One region of the Halomonas sp. SL1 genome, then DNA from elsewhere that is predicted to be linked to it. Evidence: predicted binding sites of a transcription regulator. Region 1 holds the regulator's gene; each other region holds the start of a gene.
The links. The regulator PhoB, encoded in region 1, activates phosphate uptake and scavenging genes when phosphate is short. The targets are predictions, from matches to a motif close to TGTCATANNNNTGTCANA.
Positions count from the first base shown of each region.

Region 2: the regulator PhoB is predicted to act here: its motif matches at 903-920, upstream of elbB (isoprenoid biosynthesis glyoxalase ElbB).
Region 3: the regulator PhoB is predicted to act here: its motif matches at 1,013-1,030, upstream of C9J49_RS02985 (glycosyltransferase family 1 protein).

Region 1 is NZ_PYUQ02000018.1:43,336-45,597, reverse strand. It holds gene phoR (phosphate regulon sensor histidine kinase PhoR) at 1-727, opposite strand, end outside; gene phoB (phosphate regulon transcriptional regulator PhoB) at 729-1,418, opposite strand; gene ubiA (4-hydroxybenzoate octaprenyltransferase) at 1,543-2,262, opposite strand, start outside.
Region 2 is NZ_PYUQ02000004.1:106,886-109,147, reverse strand. It holds gene ppk1 (polyphosphate kinase 1) at 1-660, opposite strand, end outside; gene elbB (isoprenoid biosynthesis glyoxalase ElbB) at 1,072-1,731, shown strand; gene tatC (twin-arginine translocase subunit TatC) at 1,843-2,262, opposite strand, start outside.
Region 3 is NZ_PYUQ02000008.1:67,893-70,154, reverse strand. It holds gene C9J49_RS02985 (glycosyltransferase family 1 protein) at 1-961, opposite strand, end outside; gene C9J49_RS02980 (exoribonuclease II) at 1,137-2,262, opposite strand, start outside.

The DNA of each region.
Region 1 (2,262 bases):
CTCGGCCCAGGCGCTCGGGCAGCATCTCGGCCATGTCGCCGTAGGTCTCGAGGTAGCCCGCCAGCACGGTGAGCGGGGTGCGCAGCTCGTGGGACACGTTGGCCACGAAGTCGCGGCGCATCTGCTCCAGGCGGTGCAGGCGGGTGATGTCGCGGGCCATCACCAGGCGCTCGTCGTCGCCGTAGAGGGTGATCTGGAACTGCAGGATGAGGTTCTCGTCGATCGGCGAGCACAGCGTCAGCGGCTCGCGATAGTCCCGGGCGTGGAAGTAGTCGACGAAGCTTGGGTCGCGCATCAGGTTGGTGATGTGCTGGCCGCGGTCCAGGGCCGGCTTGAGGCCCAGCATGCGTTCGGCGGCGCTGTTCCACCACTCCATGTCGCCGTGGCGGTCGAGCATCACCACGCTGTCGCGCATCGCCTCCGAGGACTCCTGGATACGGCTCAGGGTGTCGCGCAGCCGGCGCTGGGTGAGGCGCTGGCCCTTCTGGTAGCGGTAGAGGCGATCGAACAGCTCGCCCCACAGGCCGGAGGCCGAGGGCGGCTCGTCATGGGGATGATGGGTCAGCCATTCCTGCAGGGCGTGCAGCTGGCGCAGCTGGTAGAAGAGATAGAGGGCGAGCCCCACGGCGATGCCGGTGCCGCTGAAGCCGAAGGGCCAGCCGACCAGGGCGCCGGCGCCCACCAGGGCACCCAGCCGCCACCATTCGCGTCGCCACAGCCGGCCCACGTCAGCCCTTGGCGGAGAAGCGGTAGCCGGTCCCGCGCACGGTCTGGATCAGCTGCTGGTGCGGCTCGCCCAGCGCCTTGCGCAGGCGGCGGATGTGCACGTCCACGGTGCGCTCCTCGACGTAGACGTTGCCGCCCCAGACCTGATCCAGCAGCTGGCCGCGGGTATAGGCGCGCTCCTGGTGGGTCATGAAGAACTGCAGCAGGCGGTACTCGGTGGGGCCGATCTCCAGCGACTGGCCGTCGATGCTGACCCGGTGGCTGACCGGGTCGAGCATCAGGCCCTCGACCTGCACCGGCTCCTCGACGCCGCGCGGCGTGGCGCGGCGCAGCACCGCCTTGAGGCGCGCCACCAGCTCGCGGGGCGAGAAGGGCTTGGTGATGTAGTCGTCGGCCCCGGATTCGAGGCCCTGGATCTTGTTGTCCTCTTCGCCCTTGGCGGTGAGCATGATGATCGGCAGTTCCGAGGTGCCTTCCTCGCGCTTCAGGCGGCGGGCGAGCTCGACGCCGCTGGTGCCGGGCATCATCCAGTCCAGCAGCACCAGGTCGGGCTGGTGATCGACGACCATGGCGTGGGCGCTCTGGGCATTGTCCGCCTCGAGGACGCGATAGTCGGCCATCTCCAGCGCCACGGCGATCATCTCGCGGATGGGCGCTTCATCATCGACGATCAGTACGGTCTTGGCGGTCATCCCGGGGCCTCATGGTCGAGATCAGTGACATATTGGTGACGATGACAGCATGTCCTTGTGACAATACCGTGACAGTCACCGCCTGTCGCCCCCGCTTAGCCCCGTCGTTCGACCCCGTCCGGCATCACCCGCCGGCGGCCGGCCACAGCGACAGCGCGATGCCGGCGAACGCCAGCAGCCCCGACCAATGGTTGTTGAGGAAGGCCTGGAAGCAGAGATCGCGATCGCGATGGCGGATCAGCCGCTGCTGGTGGACGAAGGTGGCGGCCATCGCGGCCAGGCCGACCCAGAAGAAGCCGCCCAGGCCGAGGCGTTCGCCGGCCCAGGCCAGCAGGGCCAGCGTGGCCAGCTGCAAAAGGCCGATGATCAGCCGGTCGGCACGGCCGAACAGCACCGCGGTGGACTTGATGCCGATGCGCAGGTCGTCGTCGCGGTCGACCATGGCGTACTCGGTGTCGTAGGCCACGGTCCACAGCACGTTGGCGGCGAACAGCAGCCAGGCCTCCAGCGGCACCTGGCCGAGCACCGCGCCGAAGGCCATGGGAATGGCCCACGAGAAGGCCGCCCCCAGCACCACCTGGGGCAGGTGGGTGTAGCGCTTCATGAAGGGGTAGACGAAGGCCAGGATCACGCCGCCCACCGACAGCATCACGGTGAAGGCGTTGGTGAAACACACCAGCACGAAGGCCGCCAGCACCAGGCCGGCGAACAGCGCCTTGGCCTCGCCTTCGCCGATGCGTCCGGTGGCCAGCGGACGCGACTTCGTCCGCTTCACGTGGCCGTCGAAGTGGCGGTCGGCGTAGTCGTTGACCACGCAGCCCGCGGCCCGCATCAGGTAGACCCC
Region 2 (2,262 bases), on a different contig from region 1:
CTCGCAGAGCTCGTCGGGCAGGGCGATCACCCGGGGCAGCGAGCGCGGGGCGGGCAGGATGGCCAGGCCGCCCTCGCGGCCGAAGGCGTCCTTGCCCTCGAGCTCGACGATGAAGTTGAGGCTCTTGTTGACCAGGCGCGGGAAGGGGTGCGAGGGATCGAGGCCGATGGGGCTGATCACCGGCATGATCTCGCTTTCGAAGTAGTCCTTGACCCAGGCGCGCTGGGCCTCGTTCCAGTCGCCGCGGCGGCGGAAGCGCAGGCCCTGGCCCTCGAGGGCGGGCAGCAGGGTGTCGTTGAGGATGCGGTACTGGCGATCGACCTGTTCGTGGGCGATCTGCGAGATCTCGCTCAGTATCGAGCGCGGCGAGCGACCGTCGGCGCCGGAGGAGGCGTCGCCGACCATGATCTGGTTCTTCAGGCCGGCTACGCGAATCTCGAAGAATTCGTCCATGTTCGAGGAGAAGATCAGCAGGAACATCAACCGGTTGAGCAGCGGATGCGCCTCGTCCAGGGCCTGCTCCAGCACCCGCACGTTGAACTGCAGGTGGGAGAGCTCGCGGTTGAAGTAGAGGCCGGGATCGGCGAGGTCGGCCTCGGGGTCCGGCAACGCCTTGGGCTTGATCCCTGTGCGGGTCTGGTTGATGCGCGGTGTGGGCATCTCGCTCTGGAGCTCGCCTGTCGCGGCGGGCTCGGAGGTGACCGAGGTGTCGGGGTTACGTGAATCGTCCATGGAAGTACCCTGTCGTCGGCCCGCGGGCGGCCGCGTCGCTCGTCGGGCGTTATCGTTCATGATGCCGTCCTGCCCGTGGCGCCGGGAGGCGTCGCGCATCGTCTGTTGCCGGAGACGATCAGGGGCAGGCGGGGCCGGGCTCGGCCGCCGTGGCAAGTCTGGTGTCAATAAATGACAAAATGATGACAGTCGTCCGGTAGCAGGACTCTCTCGAGTATATCAGCGCGCCCCGGCGCCGAAAGACGCGTCTTGTCGCGCTACCGGCGACTCTCTAAAGTGGTGACTTCATGTTCATCGGCCCCGTCGACGACCGGCGGGGGGCGCACAAGGAGACGCATAATGAGCAAGCAGGTGGCGGTCATTCTGTCGGGATGCGGTGTTCAGGATGGCTCGGAGATCTACGAGACCACCCTGACCCTGTTGCGTCTGGACCAGCTGGGCATCGGCTATCGCTGCTTCGCCCCCGACATCGACCAGAGCGACGTGATCGACCATCGCAGTGGCGAGGCGGTCGAGGAGCGGCGCAGCGTGCTGGTCGAGTCGGCGCGCCTGGCGCGCGGCGAGATCTCTCCGCTGGCCGAGCTGGAGGCCGACGAGTTCGACGCCGTCATCCTGCCAGGCGGCTTCGGCGCGGCCAAGAATCTCTCCAACTTCGCCGAGGCGGGCGCCGACATGGTGATCCATGAGGGGCTGGTGGACGTGCTGGGCGAGTTCCACGAGGACCGCAAGCCGATCGGCCTGATGTGCATCGCGCCGGTGATGGTGCCGCGGCTGCTGGGGCCGGGCATTGCCGTCACCATCGGCCACGATCCGGGCGTGGCGGGCGCCATCAGCAGCATGGGCGGCCTGCATCGCAGCTGTGGCGTGGAGGACATCGTGGTCGACTTCGAACATCGCGTGGTGACCACGCCGGCCTACATGATCGCCACCCGCCTGGGCGAGGCGGCCACCGGTATCTTCAAGCTGGTGGATCGCATCGACGAGCTGATGGACCTGTGACCCGGCTGCGCCGGAAGCGGTAAGCCGTGAGCTTCAAGCGGGAAGAAAAACACCCCCGGGCCGAGGCCTGGGGGTGTTGCGTCTCTGCATGGCTAAACAGCATCCAGCGGCTTATGCGTCATCCTCGCCTTCGGCTTGCCGCTCGCGCTTGCGACGCACCAGCCGGCCGAACAGCAGGCCGACCTCGTAGAGCAGATACATCGGCACCGCCAGCAGGCTCTGGGAGACCACGTCCGGCGGGGTCATCAGCATGCCGATCACGAAGCAACCCAGTACCACGTAGGGGCGCTTCTTCGACAGGCTCTCCACCGTGGTCGCCCCGCTCAGGATCAGCAGGAAGGTGGCGATCGGGATCTCGAAGGCCACGCCGAAGGCGAAGAACAGCTTGAGCACGAAGTTGAGGTACTGGTTGATGTCGGTCATCACCGCCACGTCCTCCGGCCCGGTCTGGGTGAAGAACTGGAACAGCAGCGGGAAGACCACGTAGTAGGCGAAGGCGGCCCCGGCATAGAACAGCGCCACGCTGGAGGC
Region 3 (2,262 bases), on a different contig from region 1:
CGACCGCCTCGGCCATGGCGCCGTCGTCGTGGGGCGTGCACAGGAGCCCGCCGCCCAGCGGCACGTTCTCGATCAGCGCCCCGGCCCGGGCGGCCACCACCGGCAGGCCGCAGGCCATGGCCTCCAGCGCCACCAGGCCGAAGGTCTCGCGGGTGCCGGCGTGCAGCATGGCGTCGGCGCTGGCCAGCGCCCGGGCCACCTCGCGGCGATCGCAGTAGCGCGAGATGACGGTCACGTTGTCGGGCACTCGGGTCGGCATCCCCGGGCCCATCAGCAGCAGGTGATAGGGCTGCCCCAGGCGCCGGAGGGTGCGCAGCAGCACGTCGACGTTCTTCTCCCTCGAGTAGCGCCCGGCGAAGACCAGCAGCCGGGTGTCGGCGGGCAGCCCCAGCGAGGCCCGCCAGTCCGGATCGGCGCGGTCGGGGTGGAAGGTGTCGAGGTCGACGCCCAGCGGCTGCACGCGCACGTTCTCCACGCCCCACTCGGCCAGTCGCTCGGCCATGGCCCGGCAGGGCGCCATCACGCCGTCGAAGCGGCCGTAGAGATCGCGCACGTAGCGCTCCAGGCGCCGGCGCACCGCGCCGCCGAAGCGATCGCCCATCAGCCGCGGCAGGTCGGAGTGGTAGAAGCCGACCACCGGCACGCCGAGGCGCTGGCCGGCCTCCAGCGCAGCCCAGGGCGTGACGTAGGGATCGCCGGCCTCGATCAGGTCGGGGGCGAGCTCCAGCAGCCGCTGGCGCCAGGGGGCGCGGCGCAGCGGGAAGCGGTAGCCCTGGCCCAGCGGCAGGCGCATCGCCGGCAGGGTATGGCAGTCGTCGAGGGCGTCGCGCTCGGCGCCGGGCACGAGCAGGGTCGAGCGCAGACCGGGAGTCTCGGCGATCCGGCGGTGCTTGGCCTGGAGATAGGTGCGCACGCCGCCGCTCGAGGGGGCGTGGAACATGGTGACGTCGGCGATATGCAAAGGGTCCCTCCCGCGCGGGCCGATGGTTCCACCATCACGTTACGCGGGCTTTGCGACAGTTCGACGACATGGGCCGGGAACGCGAGCACGGGAGTACGGAAGCGGGGCTCTGAAACGCAAAACGGCGGCCCGAGGGCCGCCGTTCTGCGTGCGAGGGATCGCGCGGGGAGGGCGCTTACTCGGCCGGGCGGCCGACCAGCGAGCGGGTCTCCTCGCGGGCCTCGGTCAGGGCCACGCGGATCACGTCGCCGAGCTTGTAGCGCTCGACACCCTCGATCTGGATGCGGCCGTCCTTGTCGTCGATCGCCACCTTGTCGCGGTCGCTGTGCATCAGCGGGGCCGGGACGAAGGCGGTGGCGCCGTTGGCGGTCAGGCGCACGCGCATGCCGCCGCGGTTGATGGCGATGATCTCGGCCTCGAAGCTCTCGCCCGCCTCGGCGGACGGCGTCAGGTAGCGCACGTAGAGCCAGTCCTTGACGTCGCGCTCGGCCAGGCGGTTGAGGCGGCGGCGCTCGGTGAGCTGCTCGGTGAGTGCCTGGCTGGCCTCGGCCGGGGCCTGCTCGCCCTTGAGCACGCGCTTGATCAGGCGGTGGTTGACCATGTCGCCGTACTTGCGGATCGGCGAGGTCCAGGTGGCGTAGGCGTCGAGCCCCAGGCCGAAGTGCGGACCGGGCTGGGCGGACATGTTGGTGAAGCCCTGGAAGCGGCGCAGACGCGCGTCCAGCCAGGCATCCTCGCGGCCCTCGAGCTCGCGCTTGAGCTCCCTGTAGCGGGGCAGCTCGGTGAGTGCCTCAAGCTCGACCTGGATCTCCTGGCCGGCCAGGAATTCCTGGGCCGCCTCGGCCTTGTCGGCCTCGAAGGCACGGTGGACGTTGAAGATGCCGTGGCCCACGTGCTGGCTCAGCAGGTCGGCGCAGCAGGCGTTGGCCGCGATCATCGATTCCTCGATCATGCGGTTGGCGATGCGGCGCTCCTCGGTGCGGATGCCCAGCACGTTGCCGGCCTCGTCGAGGTCGAACACGTAGTCCGGACGGTCCTTGAACACCAGGGCGTGCTTGGCGCGCCAGTCGGCGCGGGCCTCGGTCAGCTCGCGCAGCGCCTCGAGCTGCTCGCCGATGGCCTCGGACGGCGCCCAGTCGCCCTGGCCCTCGAGCCAGTCGGAGACGTTGTCGTAGACCAGTTTGGCGTGGGAGCGCGCGGTGGCGGCGAAGAAGCGGTACTCGCCCAGGCTACCGTCGGCCTCGATGTTCAGCGCGCAGGCCAGCACCGGGCGGTCGCGGTCTTCCCACAGCGAGCACAGG